DNA from 4 places in the Enterobacter ludwigii genome. Region 2 is predicted to be linked to each of the others. Evidence: predicted binding sites of a transcription regulator. Region 2 holds the regulator's gene; each other region holds the start of a gene.
What was found. The regulator PhoB, encoded in region 2, activates phosphate uptake and scavenging genes when phosphate is short. The targets are predictions, from matches to a motif close to CTGTCATAAAACTGNCNNAT.
Positions count from the first base shown of each region.

Region 1: the regulator PhoB is predicted to act here: its motif matches at 3,646-3,665, upstream of glpT (glycerol-3-phosphate transporter).
Region 3: the regulator PhoB is predicted to act here: its motif matches at 5,254-5,273, upstream of pitA (inorganic phosphate transporter PitA).
Region 4: the regulator PhoB is predicted to act here: its motif matches at 1,140-1,159, upstream of uvrB (excinuclease ABC subunit UvrB).

Region 1 covers NZ_CP017279.1:2,489,388-2,496,751, forward strand. Annotated here, with positions in the region: gene nrdB (class Ia ribonucleoside-diphosphate reductase subunit beta) at 1-814, shown strand, start outside; gene yfaE (class I ribonucleotide reductase maintenance protein YfaE) at 814-1,068, shown strand; gene glpQ (glycerophosphodiester phosphodiesterase) at 1,117-2,169, opposite strand; gene glpT (glycerol-3-phosphate transporter) at 2,181-3,533, opposite strand; gene glpA (anaerobic glycerol-3-phosphate dehydrogenase subunit A) at 3,789-5,417, shown strand; gene glpB (glycerol-3-phosphate dehydrogenase subunit GlpB) at 5,407-6,624, shown strand; gene glpC (anaerobic glycerol-3-phosphate dehydrogenase subunit GlpC) at 6,621-7,364, shown strand, end outside.
Region 2 covers NZ_CP017279.1:131,704-139,067, reverse strand. Annotated here, with positions in the region: gene proY (proline-specific permease ProY) at 1-322, opposite strand, end outside; gene brnQ (branched-chain amino acid transporter carrier protein BrnQ) at 404-1,723, opposite strand; gene phoR (phosphate regulon sensor histidine kinase PhoR) at 2,133-3,428, opposite strand; gene phoB (phosphate response regulator transcription factor PhoB) at 3,450-4,139, opposite strand; gene sbcD (exonuclease subunit SbcD) at 4,327-5,532, shown strand; gene sbcC (exonuclease subunit SbcC) at 5,529-7,364, shown strand, end outside.
Region 3 covers NZ_CP017279.1:3,027,666-3,035,029, reverse strand. Annotated here, with positions in the region: gene prlC (oligopeptidase A) at 1-1,655, shown strand, start outside; gene rsmJ (16S rRNA (guanine(1516)-N(2))-methyltransferase RsmJ) at 1,663-2,424, shown strand; gene uspA (universal stress protein UspA) at 2,511-2,948, opposite strand; gene uspB (universal stress protein UspB) at 3,232-3,567, shown strand; gene pitA (inorganic phosphate transporter PitA) at 3,622-5,121, opposite strand; gene BH714_RS14285 (BaiN/RdsA family NAD(P)/FAD-dependent oxidoreductase) at 5,351-6,535, shown strand; gene BH714_RS14280 (integrin alpha) at 6,602-7,364, opposite strand, start outside.
Region 4 covers NZ_CP017279.1:588,899-596,262, forward strand. Annotated here, with positions in the region: gene BH714_RS02760 (ABC transporter ATP-binding protein) at 1-639, opposite strand, end outside; gene uvrB (excinuclease ABC subunit UvrB) at 1,391-3,406, shown strand; gene yvcK (uridine diphosphate-N-acetylglucosamine-binding protein YvcK) at 3,493-4,401, opposite strand; molybdenum cofactor riboswitch at 4,628-4,762, shown strand; gene moaA (GTP 3',8-cyclase MoaA) at 4,750-5,739, shown strand; gene moaB (molybdenum cofactor biosynthesis protein B) at 5,764-6,276, shown strand; gene moaC (cyclic pyranopterin monophosphate synthase MoaC) at 6,280-6,765, shown strand; gene moaD (molybdopterin synthase sulfur carrier subunit) at 6,758-7,003, shown strand; gene moaE (molybdopterin synthase catalytic subunit MoaE) at 7,005-7,364, shown strand, end outside.

The DNA.
Region 1 (7,364 bases), 2.4 Mb from region 2:
AACCTGGGTGGAAACCTGGGCGTTTTCTGAGACCATCCACTCCCGCTCTTACACCCACATTATCCGCAACATCGTTAACGATCCGGCGGTGGTGTTTGACGATATCGTCACTAACGAGCAGATCCAGAAACGTGCTGAAGGTATTGCGCACTACTACGACGAACTGATCGAGATGACCAGCTACTGGCATCTGCTGGGCGAAGGCACCCACACCGTGAACGGCAAAACCGTCACTGTGAGCCTGCGCGCGCTGAAGAAACAGCTTTACCTGTGCCTGATGAGCGTTAACGCACTGGAAGCCATCCGCTTCTACGTGAGCTTCGCCTGCTCCTTCGCTTTTGCGGAACGCAAGCTGATGGAAGGTAATGCCAAAATCATCCGTCTGATCGCCCGTGACGAGGCCCTGCACCTGACCGGCACCCAGCATATGCTGAACCTGCTGCGCAGCGGTACAGACGATCCGGAGATGGCTGAGATTGCCGAAGAGTGCAAACAGGAGTGCTATGACCTGTTCGTGCTGGCCGCTCAGCAGGAGAAAGAGTGGGCAGACTACCTGTTCCGCGACGGCTCCATGATTGGCCTGAACAAAGATATCCTGTGCCAGTATGTTGAGTACATCACCAACATCCGTATGCAGGCGGTCGGGCTTGAGCTGCCGTTCAAGACCCGCTCTAACCCAATTCCGTGGATCAACACCTGGCTGGTATCCGATAACGTGCAGGTTGCGCCACAGGAAGTGGAAGTCAGTTCTTATCTGGTCGGGCAGATTGACTCTGAAGTTAATACCGACGACCTGAGCGACTTCCAGCTCTGATGAGCCGCGTAACGCTTAGCCTTTCCGGTACCGAAGTGCTGTGCCGGGAAGAACACCCTTCCCTGTTGATTGCGCTTGAGGCGCATCAGGTTGAAGTGGAGTATCAATGCCGCTCAGGCTATTGCGGATCATGTCGCTGCCGTTTAGTCGCCGGACAAGTGGACTGGCTGACCGAACCGCTGGCCTTCATCAACGAAGGTGAAATTTTGCCCTGCTGCTGCCGGGCAAAAGGCGATATAGAGATTGAGATGTAAACCGCCCCTCCGGGCGACATAAAAAAGGGCCTTACGGCCCTTTTTCTTTTACTTCAAAAACTGCACGGCTTTATCGGGGAAATCGGTGAACAGCCCGTCCACCCCGGCCTGGTTATACAGCACGTCGTACAGCTGGTTTACGTCCGTCGCATAAGCCGGTAGCTGGTCCGCACGCACCGTATACGGATGAACCTGCATATGACTGGCGTGCGCCTCTTTCACCATTGCCGTCAGCTTGACGTGGCCTGGCGTTGAGCCTTCCGCCACCAGCATATGGTAATCCGGTCCGATACCGTCGGCGTACTGCGCGATCTGTTTCATTGCGCCCGGCTTAAACATCCAGTCGTAGTTGTAATTCACCCACGTGCCGTCGGGCTGTTTCTCCTGAGTTTCATTCCAGTCGGTGTAGGCAATCAGCTGTACCAGATTGAGATCCATCCCTCTCTTTGGCGCCAGCTCGGTTTTGATGCGCTTCAGCTCAGCGGCGTCAAAACACTGCAGATAGACTTTGTCGCGCTTGCTGGTGTAGCCGTACTTTTTCAGCACGTCCAGCGTCTTCGCGGCAATGTCCTTCCCTTCCTGATGGTGGAACCACGGCGCTTTTATCTCCGGGTAGATGCCGATGTTTTTCCCGGTTGAGTGGTTCAGTCCCTGAACAAACTCAATCTCTTCTTCGAAGGTATGAATGCGAAAATCAGATTTACCCATCGGGAAACGTCCCGGATAGACCTGCACCTTCTTGCCGTTTTCAACCTCGAAACCCTCGGTAAACTTCAGCGAACGAATCTCATCCAGCGTAAAGTCAATGGCGTAGTAGCGACCATCTTTGCGGGCGCGGGCCGGGAAACGCTCAGCCACGTCCGTCACGCGGTCAAGATAGTGGTCATGAAGGACGACCAGCTGGTCGTCACGGGTCATCACCAGATCCTGCTCGAGATAATCTGCCCCCTGCGCATAGGCCATCGCTTTTGCCGGGAGCGTGTGCTCTGGCAGATAGCCGCTTGCGCCGCGATGGGCGATAACCATTTTCTCGTTAGCCAGCGCTGAGCCTGTCATCAGGCCCGCCAGCAGCAGGCCCGTTGCTACGTAAGTTAATTTCATCAGCCTTCTCCTTATTGACGACGCGCCTGCATTTCGGCGTGATGACGTTTTTCACCAATCATCACCACAATCAACAGCAGCACCGCCAGCACGCTACCGCCAATCATCACCATAAAGCCGCCGTCCCAGCCGAAGAAGTCAACGGTGTAGCCCACAATGGCGCTCGCCGCGACCGAACCGCCAAGGTAACCGAACAGACCGGTAAAGCCGGCCGCCGTACCTGCCGCTTTCTTCGGCGCCAGCTCCAGGGCATGCAGACCAATCAGCATCACCGGGCCGTAAATCAGGAAGCCGATGACGATCATACAGGCCATATCGATTGACGGGTTACCCGGCGGGTTGAGCCAGTAAACCACGGTGGCAATGGTCACCAGCGTCATAAAGAAGACGCCCGTCGCACCACGGTTACCCCGGAACACTTTGTCCGACATCCAGCCGCAAATCAGCGTCCCCGGGATCCCGGCGTACTCATAGAGGAAGTAAGCCCAGGAGGATTTATCCAGCGCGAAATGCTTCACCTCTTTCAGATAGGTAGGTGACCAGTCGAGGATGCCGTAACGCAGCAGGTACACGAAGACGTTGGCCACCGCGATATACCACAGCAGTTTGTTGGGCAGGACGTACTTCATGAAGATCTGTTTGGCCGTCAGCTCTTCTTCATGCTGCTCGCTGTAATCATCCGGATAGTCGTTTTTGTACTCTTCAATCGGCGGCAGGCCACAGGACTGCGGCGTGTCACGCATCAGGGCGAAAGCGATAACCGCCACCAGAATGGCACCAAAGGCAGGCATATAAAGCGCGGCTTTCCAGTCGTTAAACCACGCCATCCCCAGCAGGAACAGCAGAGGTGGAATACCGCCACCGACGTTATGCGCGCAGTTCCACACCGACACGATGCCGCCACGCTCTTTCTGCGACCACCAGTGCACCATGGTGCGCCCGCACGGCGGCCACCCCATTCCCTGGAACCAGCCACAGAGGAACAGCAGCACGAACATCACGGCGATGCTGGAGGTTGCCCATGGCACAAAGCCCATGAACAGCATCACCGCTGCCGCCAGGATCAGACCCGCAGGCAGGAACACGCGTGGATTCGAGCGATCGGACACTGAACCCATGATGAATTTGGAAAAACCGTAGGCGATAGAGATCCCCGACAACGCGAACCCCAGATCGCCACGAGAAAAGCCCTGCTCCACCAGATACGGCATGGCGAGCGCAAAGTTTTTACGTACCAGGTAGTACGCCGCGTACCCGAAGAAGATCCCCAGGAAGATTTGCCAACGCAGACGACGGTATAGCGGATCAATTTCTGCCTCTGGCAGACGCGCCCGATGCGGCGCAGGTTTGAAGATACTGAGCATGACAGCCTCCGTGGCCAGGTATTGAATTTACAGGGGTTTAACTGCCCCACACTCCAGAGAGGCGGCGATGTTAAGAAATCACGGTGATTGTTACTGTGAATCAACGCACAAATTGTTACAGAAATATGACAATGTGCGCAGAAAAGCGCATGGAATCACGTTTCACTTTCGAATTTCGTTCGTTTATGTTCGAAATCAAACAAACCACAGTTTTGATGTGGCTAAATGGTAAAAAACGAACACAGAGGGATAACAATGACAATTCACGATCCTCGCTACAGCGATGTGATTATCATTGGCGGTGGCGCGACCGGCGCCGGCATCGCACGCGACTGCGCCCTGCGTGGGCTGAGCGTCACGCTTCTGGAGCGCCATGACATTGCGACGGGCGCAACCGGGCGCAATCATGGTCTGCTACACAGTGGTGCCCGTTACGCGGTGACCGACCCCGAATCCGCGCGGGAATGCATTGCTGAAAACCAGATCCTCAGACGCATTGCCCGCCACTGCATTGAACCGACCAACGGTCTGTTCATTACGCTTCCCGAAGACGATCTCTCATTTCAGCCAACCTTTGTGACCGCCTGCCGCGCTGCAGGGATTGAGGCTGACGTCATCGACCCCGAACTCGCGCGTCGCCTGGAACCGTCTGTCAACCCGGCCCTTATCGGCGCGGTGAAGGTCCCGGACGGTACGGTTGACCCTTTCCGCCTGACCGCCGCGAACATGCTGGACGCCCGTGAACACGGCGCACAGGTTCTGACCGGGCAGGAAGTGACCGGGCTTATCCGGGAAGGGAACCGCGTCTGCGGCGTACGTGTTTTTGATACGCAGTATAAGGAGCATGGCGAACTGTACGCCGCCGTGGTGGTCAACGCGGCGGGGATCTGGGGGCAACGCATCGCGGAGTACGCCGAGCTGTCTGTGCGCATGTTCCCGGCAAAAGGCTCGCTGCTGATCCTCGACCACCGCATTAACAACCACGTGATCAACCGCTGCCGCAAACCTTCTGATGCCGACATCCTGGTGCCGGGCGATACCATTTCGCTTATCGGCACCACCTCAACCCACGTGGACTATAGCGAGATTGATTACAACCGCGTGACCGCCGACGAGGTGGATATCCTGCTGCGCGAAGGGGAAAAGCTGGCCCCTGTGATGGCGCAGACCCGAATTCTTCGCGCCTATGCCGGCGTGCGCCCTCTGGTGGCGAGCGATAACGACCCGAGCGGGCGCAACGTCAGCCGTGGCATCGTGCTGCTCGACCACGCCGCGCGCGATGGCCTGGACGGGTTTATCACCATCACCGGCGGCAAGCTGATGACCTACCGCCTGATGGCCGAATGGGCAACCGATGCCGTCTGCCGCAAGCTGGGTAATAGCGAACGGTGTGTGACCGCAGAGCAACCTCTGCCCGGCTCGCGTCAGTCCACCGAGAAAACGCTGCAAAAAATCATCTCCCTTTCCGCCCCCCTGCGCGGTTCAGCCATTTATCGCCACGGAGACCGCACGCCGGTCTGGCTGGGGGAAGGACGGCTGAGCCGTAGCCTGGTGTGTGAATGCGAAGCCGTCACGGCGGGTGAAGTGCAATACGCCGTGGAGAATCTGACCGTCAACAGCCTGCTTGATTTACGTCGGCGCACCCGCGTGGGCATGGGCACCTGCCAGGGTGAGCTGTGCGCCTGCCGTGCCGCCGGGTTGTTACAACGTTTTCATACCACCACTGCCACCCAGTCGCTGGCACAACTCAGTGATTTCCTGAACGAACGCTGGAAAGGCATTCAGCCTGTCGCCTGGGGTGATGCCCTGCGTGAAAGCGAGTTTACCCGCTGGGTCTACCAGGGGCTGTGCGGTCTTGAGAAGGAGCAACAGGATGAAATTTGATACCGTGATTGTCGGTGGTGGGCTGGCGGGTCTGCTCTGTGGTATCAGGCTAACGAAGCAGGGGCTGCGCTGCGCCATCATTACCCGGGGCCAGAGCGCACTGCACTTCTCGTCGGGTTCGCTGGATCTGCTGGATGAGGCATATCGCGATGCCCTGCCGCCAGAGCATCCCTATAACCTGACGGGCAGAGACACCGTCGACCGCTTCGCCCATGAAGCCGAAACCCTTCTGGCCGAGTGTGGCGCACGGCTGCAGGGTAACGCCCGGAAAAATCATCATCGGGTTACCCCGCTCGGCACCCTGCGCTCTGCCTGGCTCAGCCCGGAAGAGGTGCCTGTTGCCCCCTTTAACGCAGGACGGGTCCTGGTCGTGGGTATTAGCGGTTTTCTTGATTTTCAGCCCCACCTCGCTGCGGCATCGCTCTGTCGTCAGGGCGTGAATGCACAAACGGCTGAGATAGAGCTTCCTGAGCTTGACGTCCTGCGCGACAACCCGAGCGAGTTTCGCGCGGTGAATATTGCCCGTTTTCTCGACAACGACGATAAATGGCCGCTGCTGTATGCCGCGCTCCGGCCGCTTGCCGAAGGTTGCGACACGCTGTTTATGCCCGCCTGCTTTGGCTTAAGCGACAACCGGCTCTGGCGCTGGCTCTCGGATCGCCTGCCCTGCTCGCTTGGCCTGCTGCCGACGCTTCCCCCTTCTGTCCCCGGCATTCGCCTGCATACCCAGCTTCAGCGGCGGTTTATCGCTCAGGGTGGCGTGTGGATGGCGGGTGACGAGGTGAAAAAAATCACCCTGACGGATGGCTCGGTGAGCGAAGTCTGGACGCGTAATCACGCTGATATTCCGCTTCGCGCGCGTTATACAGTGCTGGCAAGCGGCAGTTTCTTCAGCAACGGGCTGCTGAGCCGTCGGGACGGCATCCAGGAGGCCATTATGGGACTGGATGTCCGGCAAACGCCCTCCCGCGCGGACTGGTATCAGAGTGATTTCTTCACCCCGCAACCCTGGCAGCAGTTCGGCGTGATTGTCGATAAGCAACTGCACCCGCAACTTTCTGGTCAGCCGGTCAGTAATCTCTATGCCATTGGCTCTCTTCTGGGGGGATACGATCCTATCGCTCAGGGTTGCGGCGGCGGGGTCTGCGCCATCACGGCGCTGTATGTGGCAGAGCAAATTGGCCAGCGCATGGAGGCTGAGCAATGAACGATACCCGGTTTGAAAGCTGCATCAAATGCACAGTTTGTACCACCGTCTGCCCGGTCAGCGGTGTGAATCCGCGCTACCCGGGCCCGAAACAGGCCGGGCCTGACGGCGAGCGCCTGCGTCTGAAAGACGGTGCGCTGTACGATGAGGCGCTGAAATACTGCATCAACTGTAAACGTTGCGAAGTGGCCTGTCCGTCGGACGTGAAGATCGGCGATATCATCCAGCGAGCCCGCGCGCGTTACAGCACGCAAAAGCCGTCCCTGCGCGATGCGATCCTGAGTCATACCGACCTGATGGGCAGTGTCTCCACGCCTTTTGCCCCGCTGGTGAATGCTGCAACGTCTCTCAAGCCGGTGCGAAAACTGCTGGATGCGACGCTGAAGATAGACCACCACCGCAGCCTGCCAAAATACTCTCACGGAACCTTCCGGCGCTGGTATACATCCGTGGCAGCGGAACAGGCGCAGTACACCGATCAGGTCGCGTTCTTCCACGGCTGCTATGTCAACTATAACCACCCGCAACTGGGAAAAGATCTGCTGAAGGTACTCAACGCGATGGGGACCGGCGTGCAGCTCCTGAATAAAGAGAAGTGCTGCGGTGTGCCGTTGATTGCCAACGGTTTTACCGATAAGGCGCGCAGACAAGCCAAAAGCAACGTCACGTCCCTGCGCGAGGCCATCGTTGATAAAGGAATTCCGGTGCTGGCCACCTCGTCCACCTGTACCTTCACCCTG
Region 2 (7,364 bases):
TAACGTCGGCAATAGCCACAATCAGAATTTCGAAGCAGTAGGTCCAGCCGGTGATGAAGCCCGCCAGCGGGCCTAAGTTTTCCTGCGCATAGCGCGAGAACGAACTGGCAGACGGATTGTGAACCGACATCTCCCCGAGGGCGCGCATGATAATATACGCGGCCACGCCACCGATGATGTAGGCCAGCAGAACGCTGGGACCGGCCATTTTAATGGCATCTGCCGAGCCATAAAAAAGACCGGTACCGATAGCGGATCCCAGCGCCATAAAGCGAATGTGGCGGGTGCTGAGTCCACGTTTGAGTTTGTTAGTGCTTTCCATTTAAATCTTGCCATTCAACTCGAAAAAAACAAAAAACCACGGGGCCTTAAGCCCCGTGGTTAAACAGTTTGTTGCCGTTGATTAATGGGCGTTCGATGCGACCTGACGCCCTGCAGCACGATCCCAGATAATGGCCAGAACCAGTGCAACAACGGTAGGCATCAACCAGGCCAGGCCTTGCTCGGACAGCGGCAGACGCTGTGTCCAGGCTGGCAGTATTTGCGCAAAGGCGGATGCTTTAATCCCGTCAAGGATACCAAAAATCAGGCTGATAAACATGGCTGGCGCAATAATTCGCGACGAGTTGTTCCACCACGGGCGGGTGAAGCTCAGCACCACCAGCACAATACACGGCGGATAGATGGCCGTCAGCACCGGGATAGAGACCTGAATCAGGTGGCTCAGACCGAGGTTTGACACCGCCATGGAGAAGATGCCCAGGATAAAGACCAGCGTGCGGTAAGAGAGCGGCAGATACTGAGCAAAGAACTCAGCGCAGGCGCAGGTCAGCCCCACGGCGGTGACAAGGCACGCCAGGAAAATCAGTACCGCCAGCAGCAGGCTACCCGCACCACCAAAGGTGTGCTGTACGTAAGCATGGAGGATCGCCGCGCCGTTGGCATTTTGATCGACCAGTATGGCGCTATCTGAGCCCAGGCGGAACAGCGCCAGGTACAGCAGCGTCAGCCCCACACCGGCCATCAGGCCAGCCCAGATGGTGTAGCGAGTCAGCAGACGCGCTTCCGTTACGCCGCGGGAACGTGCGGCATTCACGATAACAATACCAAACACCATTGCGCCCAGCGTATCCATCGTCAGGTAGCCGTTCACAAAGCCGTTGGAGAACGCGGCGTTTTTATAGGCGTCCATCGCATCGCTAATCGGGCCTGCGGGCCAGACGATGGCCGCAACCGCCAGCACAATCAGCGCCACGATTTTCAGCGGAGCCAGGAAGTTACCCACGGTATCCAGCAGCTTGCCCGGATAGAGGGAAACCAGAATCACAATCGCGAAGTAGATCAGGCTGTAGATAAACAGCGGCATCGCGCCATCGCCAGTGAGCGGGGCAATCCCCACTTCGAAGGATACGGTCGCGGTACGCGGGGTCGCAAACAGCGGGCCAACGGCCAGATAACAGACGGTCGCCAGCAGAATGCCGGCCACTTTGCCAATCGGGGTGCTGAGGCTATCAACGCCACCACCGACTTTCGCCAGCGCGACGACGGTCAGTACCGGCAGACCCACAGCAGTAATCAGGAAACCAAACGCAGCGGTCCAGACGTGTTCACCCGCCTGTAAGCCAACCATTGGAGGGAAAATGATGTTGCCTGCGCCAACGAACAGCGCAAATGTCATAAAGCCCAGCGCGATGATGTCACGCGATTTTAAGTGATGGGTCATAAAACCTTACTGCCTGTGGATGTGGTGTTGAAAACATTGAGATTTTCGCTATCCCTGACGGGACGATACAGCGGAAAATTTGCTCAATTTCAGCGGGATATGCTCCCGTCCTGGCGTGGAGAAGAATAGTTTTTCGATTTACCACGCAAATACAGTCGGTATGACAGTATCTGGGGCGCAATTTAAACGCTTATAACGTTTAAAGGCAAGATGGGATCGTGAAACCAGAACAATATGCCAGCATCAAAAATCAGATCAGCACAATACGCTAATTATAAGAAAAACCCATGGCTAATCATGCGAACAAAAAACAGCCAGCCGTATAATATTCAGCCGCGTTTCGCTTGACTGCAAAGCAAACGGGCCAGCAAACGCTGGCCCGTGGAAAGGTAAACTGACACGCCTGTCGTCAGGCGATCTTTTTGGCAATTAATCGTTCCGGGATAACGAAACTGAAGCGGGTTCCCTTACCCAGCGTGCTTTGAATATCGAGACGGCTTTCATGATGATTCACCGCGTGTTTCACAATAGCCAGCCCCAGACCGCTGCCGCCGGTCTGCCGTGAGCGCGCTTTATCCACCCGGTAGAAGCGCTCGGTCAGACGCGGGATGTGTTCAGGTGCGATCCCCGGCCCGTTATCCTCTACGCTGAACTCAGCGCCCGTTGGCGTGCGCTGCCAGCGCACCACGATATCCGTCCCCGCTGGCGTATGATTCACCGCGTTATACACCAGATTGGAAATGGCGCTGCGCAGCTCATCTTCGCTGCCAAGCACCTTGAGCGTGTTGTCGACCTCGAAGGTCAGCTGATGCATTTTATGGCTTAACGTCTGCGCTTCGCGCTCCACCACCCGCAGCATCATCGGCACATCAATGGTGTCATTCAATGCCAGCGAGGGGGCGGCCTCAATTTTCGAGAGCGTCAGCAGCTGTTTCACCAGCCCTTCCATACGGTGCGTTTGTTCACGCATCGTATGCAACGCTTTCTCGCGCGGCGCGCCTTCCAGCGTTTGCTCCTGCATCATCTCCAGGTACCCCTGAAGCACCGTCAGCGGAGTGCGTAATTCGTGGCTGACGTTGGCAAAGAAGTTGCGTCGCGCCCCTTCCAGCTGGTGCATCTGGGTGACATCACGGGCAACCATCAGCCACTGCTGGTCGCTGTAAGGCATCACACGGATTTCCAGATGGCGCCCATTATTGAGCTTCAGGTTGTGGGGGCGGGTAAAATCACGCTTTTTCAGGTACAGCGTGAACTCGGGATAACGCAGAAGGTTGAGGATGTTCTGGCCATTATCGTCCGGCCAGCGCAGGCCCAGCAGCTGTTGCGCGAGGCCGTTACACCAGAAGATCGTCCCTTCTTCGGTCGTCAGAATGACAGCATCCGGCAGCGACTCAGCGCCGCTACGGAAGCGTTTGATCAGGCTTCCCAGCTCCCGACGCCGCTTTTTGTTACGCATCTGCATCTGGTGCAGACCGTACAGCAGCGGCTCCCAGCTTCCGCTTCCCGGCGGAGGCGTCATACTTCGGTCAACCCACAGCCACCACGAGAGGCGCAGCAGGTTCCAGAAATGCCAGATCAGAAGCCCGGTAACCGACGCCAGCAGAAACCACGGCAAATATCCAAGAAAGGCCCCCAGAATGAAGGCCGGAATACAGCATAAGATCAGTTCAAAGACGAGCCTTTTCCATGACAGACGTTCCAGCACGCGTCACACTCCTGTCATTGTTCAGAAACGGGTTGAAAAACGATAACCCGTGCCGCGGACCGTCTGCACCATGCGATCGTGGCCGCTCAGTTCCAGCGCTTTTCGCAGGCGGCGGATATGTACGTCAACCGTCCGGTCTTCGACATACACGTTAGTTCCCCAGACGTTATTCAGCAACTGTTCGCGGCTGTATACGCGCTCCGGGTGAGTCATAAAGAAATGCAGAAGTTTAAATTCGGTAGGCCCCATATCGAGGGGATTTTCACCGGTCATGACGCGGTGTGAGGTAGGGTCAAGGCTCAGTCCCTGCATCTCAATCACCTCTTCCACCGCCATCGGTGAAATGCGGCGCATCACGGCTTTAATGCGGGCAACCAGCTCTTTCGGTGAGAACGGTTTGGTAATGTAATCGTCCGCCCCCGTTTCCAGACCGCGTACGCGATCCTCTTCTTCACCGCGCGCCGTGAGCATCACAACCGGTATGTCGCGGGTTAGCGCTTCACGTTTCAGGTGTTTGATAAACTGCAGCCCGGAGCCGCCAGGCAACATCCAGTCGAGCAGAATCAGATCGGGCCAGGGTTCATTCAGCTGGTTCACCGCGCTGTCATAATCTTCCGCCTCAACCGGCTGGAAGCCATTTTGCTCGAGCACGAAGCACACCATTTCACGAATCGGAGCTTCATCTTCTACGACCAGAATACGTCTCGCCATACTTTGCCCTGTTTTATCTTATTTAAGTTACAAGTTTGTAATGCGGCGTCATTATGCGTCAGATTTATGACAGATTTATGAAAAACAGTACCACTATAAAGGGCAAACTGTTGTTTTATTACAGCGGTTATTTTCTGTTCCCTGACAGTTTATAATCCTGCTTTCTCTTTTTCGCCACGGATCAGCAATGCGCATACTACACACCTCTGACTGGCATCTGGGTCAAAATTTTTACAGCAAAAGCCGGGCGGCTGAACACGAAGCGTTCCTGAACTGGCTGCTGGATACGGCCCGCTCTCATGAGGTAGACGCCATTATTGTAGCGGGTGACATCTTCGATACCGGCTCGCCCCCCAGCTATGCGCGCGAGTTATATAACCGTTTTGTCGTCAATCTGCAGCAAACGGGCTGTCATCTGGTGATTGTTGCCGGCAACCATGATTCCGTCGCAACGTTAAATGAATCCCGCGATATTCTGGCGTTCCTCAATACTACCGTGGTGGCCAGCGCAGGACATGCGCCGCAGATCCTGAAAAAGCGCGACGGGACGCCGGGTGCGGTACTGTGTCCGATCCCATTTTTACGCCCGCGCGATATTGTCCAAAGCCAGGCGGGGCTTTCCGGCGCTGAAAAACAGCAGCATTTGCTGCAGGCTATCACCGACTATTACCACCAGCAGCATGCCCAGGCCTGTGCCCTTCGCGGTGACCAGGCGATTCCGGTGATTGCCACCGGGCACCTCACCACCGTTGGGGCCAGCAAAAGCGACGCGGTGCGTGACATTTATATTGGCACGCTGGATGCTTTCCCGGCACAAAACTTCCCGCCCGCGGAGTATATTGCCCTCGGGCATATCCACCGGGCGCAGGTTATCGGCGGCTGCGAGCACATTCGCTACTGCGGCTCGCCCATCTCGCTGAGTTTTGATGAGACCGGCAAAGCCAAAAGTGTCCATCTGGTGAGCTTTAGCGACGGCAAGCTCAGCGCCGTTGACACGCTGGAAGTGCCCGTCACCCAGCCGCTGGCGGTGCTGAAAGGCGATCTGGACGCCATCACCGCCCAGCTTGAACAGTGGCGCGGCGTGGAACAAAACCCGCCGGTCTGGCTGGATATTGAGATCGCCAGCGCCGACTACCTGCATGATGTACAGCGTAAAATTCAGGTACTCACGGAAGACCTGCCGGTAGAGGTGCTGCTGGTGCGCCGCAGCCGCGAGCAGCGCGAGAAAATTCTGCTCGGCGCTCAGCGCGAAACGCTCAGCGAACTCAGGGTGGAAGAGGTCTTTGAACGCCGGCTCTCCCACGAGGAGATTGACGACGCGAAACGCGCACGGCTGAACGAGCTGTTTACGCACACCCTGCATGCCCTGAACGATGAGGAAGAAAACGCATGAAAATCCTCAGCCTGCGTCTGAAAAATCTCAACTCACTGAAGGGTGAGTGGAAAATCGATTTTACCGCGGAGCCGTTTGCCAGCAACGGACTGTTTGCGATTACCGGGGCTACCGGCGCAGGGAAAACGACCCTGCTCGACGCCATTTGTCTGGCGCTGTATCACGAAACGCCGCGTCTGCAGAAAGTCTCCCAGGCACAAAACGATTTGATGACGCGCGACACGGCCGAATGCCTTGCCGAAGTTGAGTTTGAAGTCAAAGGTATTGCCTATCGCGCTTTCTGGAGTCAGAACCGCGCGCGAAATCAGCCCGACGGTAATCTTCAGGCCCCACGCGTCGAGCTGGCACGCTGTGAGGACGGTAAAATTCTGGCCGACAAAGTGTCGGATAAACTGGAACAAACGGCCGCCCTCACCGGGCTGGATTATGGCCGTTTTACCCGCTCAATGCTGCTCTCTCAGGGGCAATTTGCCGCCTTCCTCAATGCCAGACCTTCCGACCGCGCCGAACTGCTGGAAGAACTGACCGGAACCGAGATCTACGGTCAGATTTCCGCCATGGTGTTTGAGAAACACAAAGCCGTACGTAACGCCCTTGAGGTGTATGAAGCACAGGCTGCAGGCGTCGTGTTGTTGAGTGAAGAGCAACAGCAGCAGTTACAGCAAAGTTTGCAGGCACTTACTGACGAAGAAAAAACGCTGCTGGCGCAACAGCAGAATCAACAGAAAGATTTTCAGTGGCTTACGCGCAATGACGAGCTCATACGTGAGCAGCAGCGCGTTGCCACCTTGCAGCAACAGGCGCAACAGGCACTGACCGAGGCTGCGCCCGAGCTGGCAACGCTCCAGCTTGCTCACCCCGCCGCCCAGCTGCGACCACTGTGGGACAGCCAGCAAGAGCAAACCACCCGGCTGGGGCAAACGAAGCAGCGCATTGTTGAAGTAAATGCTCGCTTACAAGCAAAAACCGCGCTGCGCTCGCGTATCCGTAATACGGCCCAGCGTAGCCATGCACAACTGCAGACCGACCTTACGGCGCTGGCACAGTGGCTGGCAGAGCACGAGCGTTATCGTCAGTGGGGCCAGGAGATAGCAGGCTGGCGCGCCCATTTTGCACAGCTGAATCGCGATAAACATCAGATCGCCACGCTTTCCACGCGCATTGCTGAATTACGCCAGAAGCTGACAGAGATGCCGGAAAACGCCCTGACGCTCACGGCTGACGAGGTCAGCGTGGCGATGGAGCAACAGGCTCAGTCACGGACTTTCCGCCAGCGGCTGATGTCGCTTCAGGCCCGTTATCTGCCGCTGCAACAGCGTCTGCGCCAGAGCGGTGAAAGCCTGCAGAAAGCCCAGGCAGAGCAGGTAAAACTCAATGAAACGCTGACGCTGCGTCGCCAGCAGTACAAAGAGAAAAACCAGCATTATCTGGATCTTGAAACGCTCTGCAGACAGGAAGAGAAGATTAAAAGTCTGGAGGCAGAGCGTGCGCAGCTGCAGGCGGGACAGCCCTGCCCGCTGTGCGGCTCAACCTCGCACCCGGCGGTCACTGCCTATCAGGCGCTGGAGCTGAGTGCCAACCAGCAGCGTCGCGACCAGTTAGCCAAAGAGGTCGCTGCGCTTAAAGAGGAAGGATTGTTAGTTCTCGGCCAGGTGAATGCCCTGACCCGGCAGATCCAGCGTGAGACAGACGACGCTCAGACGCTCTCTCAGGAGGAGCAAGCGCTCACTAAAGAGTGGCAATCCGTTTGCGCGTCCCTGAATATCACTCTGAATATTCAGGAAGATATTGCCCCGTGGATGAACGAACAAGAGCAGTATGAGCGTCAGCTT
Region 3 (7,364 bases), 2.0 Mb from region 2:
TCGATAACGCTCTGCGTGATTTCGAACTCTCCGGCATTGGTTTGCCGAAAGAGAAACAGACCCGTTACGGTGAAATTGCGGCCCGTCTGTCTGAGCTGGGCAACCAGTACAGCAACAACGTGCTGGACGCGACCATGGGCTGGACGAAGCTGATTACCGACGAAGCCGAGCTGGCCGGTATGCCGGAAAGCGCGCTGGCGGCGGCGAAAGCGCAGGCCGAAGCGAAAGAGCAGGAAGGTTTCCTCTTAACCCTGGACATCCCGAGCTACCTGCCGGTCATGACCTACTGCGACAATCAGGCGCTGCGCGAAGAGATGTACCGTGCGTACAGCACCCGCGCCTCCGATCAGGGCCCGAATGCCGGTAAGTGGGATAACAGCCCGGTGATGGCTGAAATCCTCGCGCTGCGTCACGAGCTGGCACAGCTGCTGGGCTTTGAGAGCTACGCTTCCAAATCCCTCGCCACCAAAATGGCGGAAAATCCACAGCAGGTCCTCGATTTCCTGACTGACCTGGCGAAACGTGCGCGTCCGCAGGGCGAGAAAGAGCTGGCACAGCTGCGCGCCTTCGCGAAAGCGGAATACGGTGTCGACGAGCTGCAGCCGTGGGATATCGCCTGGTACAGTGAAAAACAGAAACAGCACCTTTACAGCATCAGCGATGAGCAGCTGCGTCCTTACTTCCCGGAAAACAAAGCCGTTAACGGTCTGTTTGAAGTGGTTAAACGCATTTACGGGATCACCGCCAAAGAACGTACCGACATCGACGTCTGGCATCCGGACGTGCGCTTCTTCGAACTGTATGACGAGAAGAACGAGCTGCGCGGGAGCTTCTACCTGGATCTGTACGCTCGCGAGAACAAACGCGGCGGAGCATGGATGGATGATTGCGTCGGGCAGATGCGTAAAGCGGACGGCTCCCTGCAGAAGCCGGTGGCGTACCTGACCTGTAACTTCAACCGTCCGGTGAATGGCAAACCTGCGCTGTTTACCCATGACGAAGTGATTACCCTGTTCCACGAGTTCGGCCACGGCCTGCACCATATGCTGACCCGTATCGAAACCGCAGGCGTTGCCGGTATCAGCGGTGTGCCATGGGATGCGGTCGAACTGCCAAGCCAGTTTATGGAAAACTGGTGCTGGGAGCCGGACGCGCTGGCGTTCATCTCCGGCCATTACGAAACCGGCGAACCGCTGCCGAAAGAACTGCTGGATAAAATGCTGGCGGCGAAAAACTACCAGGCGGCGATGTTTATCCTGCGCCAGCTGGAGTTCGGCCTGTTCGACTTCCGTCTGCACGCCGAGTTTAGTCCGGAGCAGGGGGCGAAAATCCTCGAGACGCTGGCCGAGATCAAAAAGCAGGTCGCCGTTATTCCTGGCCCAACCTGGGGCCGCTTCCCGCACGCGTTCAGCCATATCTTCGCGGGCGGCTATGCGGCAGGCTATTACAGCTACCTGTGGGCCGACGTGCTGGCGGCGGATGCGTTCTCTCGCTTTGAAGAAGAGGGCATTTTCAACCGTGAAACCGGCCAGTCGTTCCTTGATAACATCCTGACGCGCGGCGGTTCTGAAGAGCCAATGGTGCTGTTCAAACGCTTCCGTGGCCGTGAGCCGCAGCTGGATGCGATGCTTGAGCACTACGGAATTAAAGGCTAACCGTTACGTGAAGATTTGTTTAGTCGATGAAACAGGCGCCGGAGACGGCGCCTTATCTGTTCTGGCCGCCCGCTGGGGGCTGGAGCATGATGATGAAAACCTGATGGCGCTGGTGATGACGCCGGCGCATCTGGAATTACGTAAGCGTGACGAACCCAGGCTCGGCGGGATATTTGTCGATTTTGTGGGGGGCGCCATGGCGCACCGGCGCAAGTTCGGCGGCGGTCGCGGTGAAGCGGTTGCCAAAGCGGTTGGCGTCAAAGGAAGCTATCTTCCGGACGTGGTGGATGCCACGGCGGGTTTAGGGCGCGATGCGTTTGTCCTGGCCTCGGTAGGGTGTCACGTGCGGATGCTGGAGCGCAATCCGGTCGTGGCCGCGCTGCTCGACGACGGGCTGACGCGCGGCTATGCCGACCCGGAGATTGGACTGTGGCTGCAGGCGCGCTTGCAGTTGATTCACGCCTCCAGCCTGACGGCGCTGACCGATATCACTCCGCGTCCACAGGTGGTCTACCTCGACCCGATGTTCCCGCATAAGCAGAAAAGCGCGCTGGTGAAGAAAGAGATGCGGGTGTTCCAGTCGCTGGTCGGGCCGGATTTAGACGCGGATGGTTTGCTGGCACCTGCTCGTCAGCTCGCCACGAAGCGCGTGGTGGTGAAACGTCCGGACTATGCGCCGCCGCTGGCGGACGTGGCCACGGCCAATGCGGTGGTTACCAAAGGGCACCGGTTTGATATTTATTCGGGGACGCCGGAACAGGAAGGTTAGGGTGTGCGGTTTGATGCCGTCACCCCAACCCGCGCTGGAAAGAGGCTCGAACGGTTCCCTCTCCCGGTGGGAGAGGGAAAGCAGACTTACTCGTCTTCTTCGTCACGCAGTGGAACAATCAGCATATCCACATGAACGGTGTTAATCAGCTGACGCGCTGAAGACATCAGCTTGCTCCAGAAGTCCTGGTGGTGACCACAAACGACCAGGTCCATATCGTATTTCTTAATCGCATCAACCAGCACCTGACCCAGATCGCCGCTGCCGCTTAAGGTTTCGGTGATAGGGTAGCCCGCGTTGGTGGACAGTTCGCTCAGCGCGTGGTGTGTCTCTTCAGAGATGCGTTTCTGCATATCACCGAGATTGACGTCAATCAGACCGGTATAGAGGTCGGAGTAATTCACATCAACGTGGATAAGAGAAACTTTCGCGTTGTAAGGGCGTGCCATGGATACCGCTTTATCAACCAGCACTTTACTCTCCGGAGAGAGGTCTACCGCGATGAGAATGTGTTTGTAAGCCATAGTGTTACTCCTTCCTTAAGTTATCGATGACTAAATGGAAAAGCCGTCGTCTGATGCTTTCATTACGGCCCAGTAAAACATATTTTTCAAGCTTTGGTGTTGATAACGATTAACCTTGTGGCAAAAAAATTAACGGATCTCCTACACTATTTAATGAGCCGTTCGGATATTAAAACGCGAACCGGATCGACTTTTGTTCATTCTTTCACTGAACTGTCTGTCAGGGCACTGGAGTGCGGTAGCTCAGAGGCCTTGCTTCGTGGGCGTACGCCGGGGAGGATGTATGATTAGCACCGTCGCATTGTTTTGGGCGTTATGCGTGGTTTGCATAGTGAATATGGCGCGCTACTTCTCATCGTTACGTGCGCTGTTAGTGGTACTTCGTGGTTGCGATCCGTTGCTTTATCAGTATGTGGACGGTGGAGGGTTCTTCACCTCGCACGGACAGCCCAGCAAGCAGATGCGTCTGGTAGGGTATATCTATTACCAGCGCTATCGCGATCACCACGATGAAGAGTTTATTCGCCGTTGCGAGCGTCTTCGCCGTCAGTTCATTTTAACCAGCGCCCTGTGTGGTCTGGTTGTGGTCAGCATGATTGCCTTGATGATTTGGCACTGAGCATAAAAAAAGCGGGTCAGTTTCCTGACCCGCTTTTTTATCGCGTTCTGCCGATTAGATAAGCTTCAGCGAAATCCAGTACAACCCACCCGACAGCAGGATAGAGGCCGGAAGGGTAAATACCCAGGCCATCAGAATGTTGGTCACGGTTTTGCGTTGCAGACCGCCGCCGTCAACAATCATGGTCCCTGCCACGGAAGAGGAGAGTACGTGGGTGGTCGAAACTGGCATACCGGTATAGCTCGCCAGACCGATTGAAACCGCCGCCGTCATCTGCGCGGACATACCCTGCGCATACGTCATGCCTTTCTTACCGATCTTCTCGCCGATGGTGGTCGCCACACGACGCCAGCCAATCATCGTACCGATACCGAGAGCCAGTGCGACAGCCATGATGATCCAGATTGGCGCGTACTCAATAGTATTGAGCATATCGCCTTTCAGTTTCTTCAGCAGACGCTGGTCGTCAGCATTCACTTCTGGCAGCTTCGCCACTTTATCCGTGACATCAGAGATGCACAGCATAATGCGACGCAGTTGACCACGTTGCTCAACGGACAGTTTGTCGTAGCTTTCGATATTACCCAGCATGCCTTTGGCACGTTCCAGCGCGTTAATCGCGTTTGCCGGATGGCAGTGGAATTCGCCCGGCGCAGTGGTAGCGCCTGCTTCAGGAGAAGGGATCAACTGGTCAACGCCGGTTGCCTTCTTCAGCAGCTCAGGGTGTTGCTGGAAATAGATTTCAACATTGTTCACCGCATCACGGGTACGGGTGATTTCGTAACCGGAGGCGTTCATGTTGACCACGAATCCCGCCGGTGCGACGCCAATCAGTACCAGCATTACCAGACCAATGCCTTTCTGACCGTCGTTCGCGCCGTGAGAGAAGGCAACGCCGATAGCGGAAAGGATCAGGGCAATCCGCGTCCAGAATGGCGGCTTTTTCTTGCCGTCTTTCTTCTCACGCTCTGCCGGCGTCAGGTGAATACGGGAGCGTTTTTTCGTATTGCTCCAGTAACGACGCAGGATGAAAATCAATCCGCCTGCGACCACCAGACCCACGATAGGGGAGACAATCAGTGAGGCGAAAATTCCCAGCACTTTCGGGATGTTTAACGCATCAACAACCGAGGTACCGGTCATGAGGGCATTCGTTAACCCAATACCGATAATCGCGCCGATGAGGGTGTGAGAACTGGATGCAGGCAGGCCGAAATACCAGGTACCGAGGTTCCAGATAATTGCAGCAAGCAGCATTGAGAACACCATAGCGAGGCCATGGCCAGAACTAACGTTGAGAAGCAGATCCGTTGGCAACATATGCACGATCGCATATGCAACGCTCAGTCCACCCAGAAGAACACCAAAAAAGTTAAATACCGCCGCCATAACAACCGCGAGCTGCGATCGCATTGCGCGAGTGTAGATAACCGTTGCTACTGCGTTTGCAGTGTCGTGGAAGCCGTTGATCGCTTCGTAAAACAGTACAAAAACCAGAGCAAGCAATAATAAAAGCCCGGTATGTAAATCCAGGCCAGCAAACAAATGTAGCATAGGACGTTACGCCATTTTGAGGACATGAACGCGGCGCATTATCCAGGACAAATGCGCGGCGGGCAAAGTGAAATATAGCTTTTTTTTGATATAACTTCGGCTTTGTTGGCGTTAGGTAAAGAAATATATTTTATATTTCAAGTATATGACTGATATCTCGGTTAATTGCGCTGGTGTGACCACAGAGGAAACTTTACAATCCGCGGCAGTTAACGAAGAGGATTTTGACGTGGAAAGGTTTGATGCCGTGGTAATTGGCGCCGGTGCGGCGGGTATGTTTTGTGCGGCGATGGCCGGACAGGCGGGTCGTCGCGTGCTGTTGCTGGATAACGGTAAAAAGCCAGGACGTAAAATTCTGATGTCCGGTGGCGGGCGCTGCAACTTTACAAATCTCTATGTTGAACCCGCAGCTTATCTGAGCCAGAACCGTCATTTTTGCAAATCGGCCCTGGCGCGTTACACCCAGTGGGACTTTATCGACCTGGTGGGTAAGCACGGTATCGCATGGCATGAGAAGACGCTGGGCCAGCTGTTCTGTGATGACTCCGCCCAGCAGATTGTCGATATGCTGGTGGCCGAGTGCGAGAAGGGCGGCGTGGTGATGCGCCTGCGCACGGAAGTGCTGGAGGTGTCCCGCGATGAGCAGGGCTACACGCTGCAGTTAAACGGGGAAAGCGTCAGCGCCGATAACCTGGTGATTGCCAGCGGTGGCCTCTCCATGCCGGGGCTCGGTGCTTCACCATTCGGCTACAAGATTGCCGAACAGTTTGGCCTGAACGTGCTGCCCACCCGTGCGGGGCTGGTACCGTTCACCCTGCATAAGCCCCTGCTGGAACAGCTCCAGACGCTTTCTGGCGTCTCGGTGCCGTCGGTCATTACGGCTGAAGACGGTACGGTGTTCCGTGAAAACCTGCTGTTTACCCACCGTGGTCTTTCCGGCCCGGCGGTATTGCAAATTTCCAGCTACTGGCAGCCAGGGGAGTTTGTCACGGTTAACCTGCTACCCGATTGCGACCTGGAGGCTTTCCTCAACGAGCAACGCGCGGCGCACCCGAATCAAAGCCTGAAAAACACGCTGGCCATGCAGTTGCCAAAACGTCTGGTGGAATGTTTGCAGGTGCTGGGGCAGATCCCCGATGTGTCGCTCAAGCAGCTTAACAGCCGCGAACAGGCGGTGCTGGTTGAGACGTTGACAGCCTGGCGGGTGCAGCCCAACGGCACCGAAGGCTATCGCACGGCGGAAGTGACGCTTGGCGGGGTCGACACCCATGAACTCTCCTCACGCACCATGGAAGCGCGCAACGTGCCGGGGCTCTATTTTATTGGCGAAGTGATGGATGTGACCGGCTGGCTCGGCGGGTACAATTTCCAGTGGGCATGGGCAAGTGCCTGGGCGTGTGCGCAGGCGCTGTAAAATATGCATTAAAATGCCGGGGAGTGACTATTCCCCGGCGGTGACCTCATTCAGGCGATGTAAGAATTAATCCGGTATGATGTAATCCGCAATGCGGAAGGTGACTTTACCCGTCCAGCTGTTATCACGGTAAGAACCAATGGCTAGACTATCCTGGGTGAAGCCATTAAAGTTGCCAGCGGCAATGGAGGCGCCGAATTTTTCATACTGATTTTTACCCCAGTAGACTTTCGCAACGCCTTCACTCACCAGCGTATTAATATTGATCATGCCTTCATCGTCAGCATAATCATCAAGGCTTTTGCCGCCGTTGATCACATACACGGCCCCAACCTGAGTGCCGCTGGAGTTCAGCGCATTCGGATCGCCAATCACCAGATCCTTCTTACCGTCGCCGTTCAAATCCACATTACCAAGAATGCTATTCCCGAACCCTGCCAGTTTGCTGCCAGGTCTGTCGGCGTAGATAGCATAGCCATCTCGTACGCTAAAGTTTTTGTTGTAGTTAAGCCGGGTATGCGCCGCATCGAGGAACAAAGAGGAGGGCAACTTACTGCCATCAGTCTTACCTTTAATGATCCAGACCAACCCGGAGCGTTTTTTATCGATGCCAATGTCGGCAGGGGCGCTAATCGCAAAAGCGTTATAGTGAGTACTCAGGAGGTTACCTAATGGCGTGATGGTGCCGTTATTGGGCTTGTCCTGCGTATAGGCGCTATGATCATTACTCCCTTCTCCTCCCCCGGACTGACCACCAAGGAAAGCCGTCCCCATACCGTGAATACGGGTCGCTTGCGTCGCATTTAACGAGGCTATGTCGAGATTCCCC
Region 4 (7,364 bases), 460 kb from region 2:
GCGATACAGCATGCAAAAGCGCTCCGCGACCCGGCGGATAAACGACAGCTGCTGCTCAGCTAACAACACCGTCATTCCCAGTTCCCGGTTTAACCGCACCAGCAGCTGGCTCAGCTTCTGGGCGAAGCTGTGGCCCGCGCCATGCATCGGTTCATCCAGAATCAGCATCCGCGGACGGATGACCAGCGCATTGGCCAGCGCCAGCTGATACTGGTCGTCTGGCGAAAGCGTGTTGGCCCGGGTTTGTCGCAGCGCATAGAGTTCCGGAAAGAGGTCGTAAACGTCACTTTTCGCTTCAGGGTCTGGTTTCCCTGTCGCGCGCATGGCGATATGCAGATTTTCATCAATGGTTAACTGGGAGAAAATCCGCCTGTCCTGCGGGACATAGCCTATTCCCGGGCCAGCGAAAGGTTCTGGCGTCTGGCTAAGCAAATCTCGCGGCGGTGCACCGGCTTCGTGCCAGATGATGGTGCCGCTGTCGACAGGCACTTTCCCGGCGATGCAATTCATCAGGGTCGTTTTGCCCATCCCCGGCAGGCCAACAACGCCTGTACACATGCCTTTGGGAAAATCTAAATCCACGTTCCATAGCGTATGTTGGCTTCCGTAAAACTGGTTAACTGCACGCAGACTCAACATCTTTCTCTCCTTAAAAATCTGTGTGGATGAGGCTCATTGTGGGATGTGCAAAACTCCTGCCAGAAACCCTAAATTGATTAAAAAAGAGGCTTTTTTAGGAATTTGTCCTGGATAAGCGGTGTGTGATTACCCCCTTTGCACATCCGCGGTGCCGGACGTGATGAGTTGTGGTGCAGGGTTAAAATGGTGGAAATGTGAGCAAGATCGCATCGGTTGGTTATGAATGACACAACTGTTTATCAGCAAAAAATAGCTATAAAAAATTTTTGCTGCCGTTTCGTGGGAAAAGTCGGGAATTTGCTGAGCGGCGGTCTGCACGGGCTGGAAGCAGTTATCCACTATTCCTGTGGATAACCATGTGCATTAGAGTTAGAAAACACGCGATAAGCGAGAGAAGACGCGGGTTACGACCAAATTGGCGCGAAACGCGGCTTTAGAAAATATCGCTTAATATTTAATTGGTTAGATAAAAGCAATTGCCGTAATGAAAGTGTCACCTGTTGCCATAAAACTATCATTACCTGGCTTGACAAATGTTAAAAAAGAAAAAGTTCTGGGGATAACCCGTCCTGACTGGTGTTTTATGTTGTCACGGTCCAAATTTTGACCACTATCGCGCTAATCACCCTGCCGGTACTCTAAATATCCTGACATGCTACTGGTTTTTCATCCAGTGTTTTTTACTGGCATTCCTGGCAGCAACGAGTAAAATTACTCACCTGCCGCTTATAACGTCATCAGGTTGTCGCCCATGAGTAAACCGTTCAAATTGAATTCTGCATTCCGTCCTTCCGGCGATCAGCCTGAGGCGATCCGACGTCTCGAAGAGGGGCTGGAAGATGGGCTGGCGCACCAGACGCTGCTGGGGGTAACCGGTTCGGGCAAAACGTTTACCATTGCTAACGTTATCGCCGATCTGCAGCGCCCCACGATGGTGCTGGCCCCAAACAAAACCCTGGCCGCTCAGCTTTACGGCGAGATGAAAGAGTTCTTCCCGGATAACGCCGTGGAATATTTTGTCTCCTACTACGATTACTACCAGCCTGAAGCGTATGTCCCGAGCTCTGACACCTTCATTGAGAAAGATGCCTCGGTGAACGAACACATTGAGCAGATGCGTCTGTCGGCGACGAAGGCGCTCCTTGAGCGTCGCGATGTGGTGGTGGTGGCGTCAGTGTCGGCTATCTACGGTCTGGGCGATCCGGATCTCTATCTGAAGATGATGCTGCACCTGACCCAGGGGATGATCATCGATCAGCGCGCTATTTTACGCCGTCTGACAGAGCTGCAGTACACCCGTAACGATCAGGCGTTCCAGCGCGGTACCTTCCGCGTGCGCGGCGAGGTGATTGATATCTTCCCGGCAGAGTCGGACGATATCGCCCTGCGCGTTGAGCTGTTTGACGAAGAGGTTGAACGCCTGTCGCTGTTTGACCCGCTGACCGGCCACGTCGAGTCGGTCGTTCAGCGCTATACCATCTACCCGAAAACGCACTACGTGACGCCACGCGAGCGTATCGTGCAGGCGATGGAAGAGATCAAAGTTGAGCTGGCAGACCGCCGTAAGGTGCTTCTGGCGAATAATAAGCTGCTGGAAGAGCAACGCCTGAGCCAGCGCACCCAGTTTGACCTGGAGATGATGAACGAGCTGGGCTACTGCTCCGGTATCGAAAACTACTCACGTTTCCTCTCCGGGCGTGGTCCGGGCGAGCCACCGCCGACGCTGTTTGATTACCTGCCGGCAGACGGTCTGCTGGTGATCGACGAATCTCACGTGACTATCCCGCAAATTGGCGGGATGTATCGCGGTGACCGGGCGCGTAAAGAGACGCTGGTGGAGTATGGTTTCCGTCTGCCATCGGCGCTGGATAACCGTCCCATGAAGTTTGAAGAATTTGAGGCGCTGGCACCGCAAACCATCTACGTCTCGGCTACGCCGGGCAACTACGAGCTCGAAAAATCGGGCGATGAGGTGGTTGACCAGGTGGTGCGTCCGACCGGGCTGCTGGATCCGATTATCGAGGTGCGTCCGGTCGCCACTCAGGTTGACGATCTGCTGTCAGAAATCCGTATCCGCGCGGCCATCAACGAGCGCGTGCTGGTAACGACGTTGACCAAGCGCATGGCGGAAGATCTCACCGAGTATCTTGAGGAGCACGGTGAGCGGGTGCGTTATCTGCACTCGGATATCGATACCGTCGAGCGTATGGAGATCATCCGCGACCTGCGTCTGGGCGAGTTTGACGTGCTGGTGGGTATCAACCTGCTGCGAGAAGGCCTGGATATGCCAGAAGTCTCGCTGGTGGCGATTCTGGATGCCGACAAAGAGGGCTTCCTGCGTTCTGAACGCTCCCTGATCCAGACCATTGGCCGTGCCGCGCGTAACGTTAACGGTAAAGCGATCCTTTACGGTGACAAAATTACCCCGTCAATGGCGAAAGCAATTGGCGAAACGGAGCGTCGTCGTGAGAAACAGCAGCGTTACAACGAAGAGCACGGCATTACGCCGCAGGGCCTGAACAAGAAAGTGGTGGATATTCTGGCGCTGGGTCAGAACATTGCGAAGACCAAAGCGAAAGGGCGCGGAAAAGCGCGTTCAGTGGTTGAGCCGGATACCGTCGAGCTGACGCCAAAAGCGCTGCAGCAGAAAATCCACGAACTGGAAGGGCAGATGATGCAGCATGCGCAGAACCTCGAATTCGAAGAGGCCGCGCAAATCCGCGACCAGCTGCATCAGTTGCGCGATCTGTTTATCGCCGCCTCCTAAGTAAAAGCAAAATGACAGCCGCAGGCTGTCATTTTTTTAGTGGTTGCTCTCTCCCGTGGGAGAGTGGTCGGGTGAAGGCATAATTTCTATCCCAGGTCCTGAATCGCCTTCTCCAGCGCTTCACGCAGCAGGTGACGGTCGTGGCGATATTTGATATCGCTCGCTTCCAGCGGCTCCTGAACCACCACGCGATCGCCAATCCCTGATACATCAACTTTCGGGCCGACCACCACGCCATCGATGATTTTCTTCCCGACGTACTGCTCCATCAGATTCAGTTTGTCCGCCAGCGACAGGCTCGCCGCCGCCGGGCTCAACTCACGGCCTAAATTGCCGATGTAAACCATGGGGGCGGGCGTTCTGCGCAGGGCCTGTGCCAGCTCTTTGACCAGTAAAATGGGCATCAGACTGGTGTAAAAACTGCCCGGCCCAATCAAAATCAAATCCGCTTCGCCGATGGCCTCAATGGCTTCACGCGTGGCGGGCACGCTTGGGTAGGTCATCAGCTCTTTTGGCGGCACGGTAAGCTGGTCGATGTTCACTTCGCCATAAACCTCGTGCCCTTCCGCATCGATCGCCATTAAATCGACCGGTTGTTCGGACATTGGGATCAGGAACGCGTCAACCTTGAGCAGGTTTCGGATCAAATTGATGGCTTCCAGCGGGCGCACTGACAGGTGATCCAGCGCTTTAAGCATCAAATTTCCAAGGTTATGCCCGGAAAGTTCGCCGTTACCGCCAAAACGGTACTCAAACATCGCCGAAGCGACGCTCGGCTCGGTAATTAACTGATTCAGACAATTACGCATATCGCCCCAGGCGATACCCCCTTCCGCGCGTCGAATACGCCCGGTGGAGCCGCCATTATCCGTGGTTGTCACTATCCCTGTCAGCCTTGAGCCAAGTGAAGACAGAGAAGACATCACTCGCCCCAGACCATGGCCTCCGCCAAGAGCGACAACACGGTCAAGATCCGCAAAAGTGCGATTGCGCATACACATTCCTTATCACGTTCGATCTGCGTAACACTACCCTAACTACCCCTAAAAGACGATGCCTCACCCGGCGCAAAATGACGTATATCAATGTGAATATGCTGTTTTTAGGTATTCTGTAGCGAAAATACACGATTATGTCGTTATGTATATTGTTATATAGCGTTAAGTGATAATGGCGAAGGGGAGATTTCCGCGCTACTATCGCCATAACCACGTTTTCAAATTTGAAAACATACACTCGAGCCCTGGCGCCTGTGTCGAAAGATATGGCGTCCTGGCCGTGGCGAATATGCCACCAGGGTACAGAAAGAAATGACTGTGCCTCCCGTCTCTGGAAAGGTGTACATGGCTTCACAACTTACTGATGCATTCGCGCGTAAGTTTTTTTACTTACGTCTGTCGATTACCGATGTGTGCAACTTCCGTTGCACCTACTGCCTGCCCGATGGCTACAAACCGGGCAGCGTCACCAATAACGGCTTTCTCTCCGTGGACGAAGTGCGCCGCGTCACGCGCGCATTCTCTGAGCTCGGCACGGAAAAGGTCCGCCTGACCGGAGGGGAACCCTCTCTGCGTCGTGATTTCCCCGATATCATTGCTGCGGTGCGTGAGAACGATCGTATCCGTCAGATTGCGGTCACCACCAACGGGTACCGTATGGCTCGCGACGTTGCGGCCTGGCGCGACGCGGGCTTAACCGCCATCAACGTCAGCGTGGACAGCCTTGATGCCCGCCAGTTTCATGCCATTACCGGCCAGGATAAATTCCGTCAGGTGATGGATGGAATTGACGCGGCGTTCAGTGCCGGGTTCCAGAAGGTCAAAGTCAATACGGTGCTGATGCGTGACGTCAACCATCACCAGCTTGATACCTTCCTGGCGTGGATCAAATCCCGCCCCATCCAGTTGCGTTTTATCGAGCTGATGGAAACCGGCGAGGGCAGTGAGCTGTTCCGTCGGCATCACATCTCCGGGATGGTGTTGCGTGCTGAGCTGCTGAAACGCGGCTGGATCCACCAGATCCGTCAGCGCAGCGACGGCCCGGCGCAGGTCTTTTGTCACCCGGATTACGAAGGGGAAATCGGGCTTATCATGCCGTATGAGAAAGACTTCTGTGCCAGCTGTAACCGTCTTCGCGTCTCCTCCGTTGGTAAGCTGCATCTGTGCCTGTTCGGGGATGGCGGTGTCGACCTTCGCGATCTGCTGGCGGAAGACGCCCAACAGGCCGCGCTTGAAGCGCGGATTTCTGAAGCTCTGACGCACAAAAAACAGACCCACTTCCTGCATCAGGGCAACACCGGCATTACTCAGAACCTGTCCTACATTGGCGGGTAATCAGGCTTAAGAAGGAACCAGAAGATGAGTCAGGTTAGCGCGGAATTTATCCCGACACGCATTGCTATTCTTACCGTTTCCGACCGCCGCGGTGAAGAGGATGACACCTCCGGCCACTGGCTGCGCGATGCGGCACATGATGCCGGGCACAGTATTGTTGATAAGGCGATCGTGAAAGAGAACCGTTATGCCATTCGTGCCCGGGTCTCTCAGTGGATTGCCAGCGATGAGGTGCAGGTGGTGCTGATCACCGGTGGCACCGGCTTTACCACAGGCGACCAGGCTCCCGAGGCGCTCGTCCCGCTGTTTGACCGGGAAGTGGAAGGCTTTGGTGAAGTGTTCCGCATGCTCTCGTTTGAAGAGATTGGCACCTCCACGCTGCAGTCGCGTGCGGTGGCCGGTGTGGCGAACGGCACGTTGATTTTTGCCATGCCAGGCTCGACAAAAGCGTGTCGCACCGCGTGGGAAAATATCATTGCGCCGCAGCTGGATGCCCGTACCCGTCCGTGTAATTTCCATCCCCATTTAAAGAAATAAGTTATGTCGCAACTGACCCACATTAACGCCGCTGGCGAAGCACATATGGTGGATGTCTCCGCCAAAGCCGAAACGGTGCGTGAGGCGCGTGCTGAAGCCTTCGTGACCATGTTGCCAGAGACCCTGGCGATGATTATTGACGGCAGCCATCACAAAGGCGACGTCTTTGCCACCGCCCGCATCGCCGGGATCCAGGCTGCGAAACGCACCTGGGACTTAATTCCGCTCTGCCACCCGCTGATGTTGAGCAAGGTGGAAGTTAACCTGCAGGCGCAGCCGGAGCACAACCGCGTGCGCATCGAGTCGCTCTGCCGCTTAACCGGGAAAACCGGGGTTGAGATGGAAGCCCTGACGGCGGCCTCTGTCGCCGCGTTGACTATCTATGACATGTGCAAAGCGGTGCAGAAAGATATGGTGATTGGCCCGGTTCGTTTGCTGGCGAAAAGCGGTGGTAAATCCGGTGATTTTAAGGTGGACAGCCATGATTAAGGTGCTCTTTTTTGCTCAGGTCCGCGAGCTGGTGGGCACCGACAGCCTGATGCTTGATGCCCCGTTTGACACCGTTGCCGACCTGCGTGCGCATCTTGCCGCGCAAAGCGACCGCTGGGCGCTGGCGCTGGATGAAGGCAAGCTGCTGGCCGCGGTTAACCAGACGCTGGTGGAGCTGACCCATCCGCTGACGGCCGGGGATGAAGTGGCCTTCTTCCCGCCGGTGACAGGGGGCTAAGATGGCTGAAACCCGAATTCTGGTAGGTCATGATCGTTTCAGCGTTGGTACAGAATATGACTGGCTGGCAGAGCGTGACGAAGACGGTGCGGTTGTCACCTTCACCGGTAAAGTGCGTAACCATAATCTCGGCGACAGCGTAAAGGCGCTGACGCTGGAGCACTATCCGGGCATGACGGAGAAATCCCTCGCGGAGATCGTTGAACAGGCGCGTGGCCGCTGGCCGCTCGGGCGAGTGACGGTTATCCACCGTATTGGTGAAATGTGGCCTGGCGAGGAAATCGTTTTTGTCGGCGTGACCAGTGCCCATCGTAGTAGCGCGTTTGCAGCAGGGGAGTTCATTATGGATTACCTCAAAACT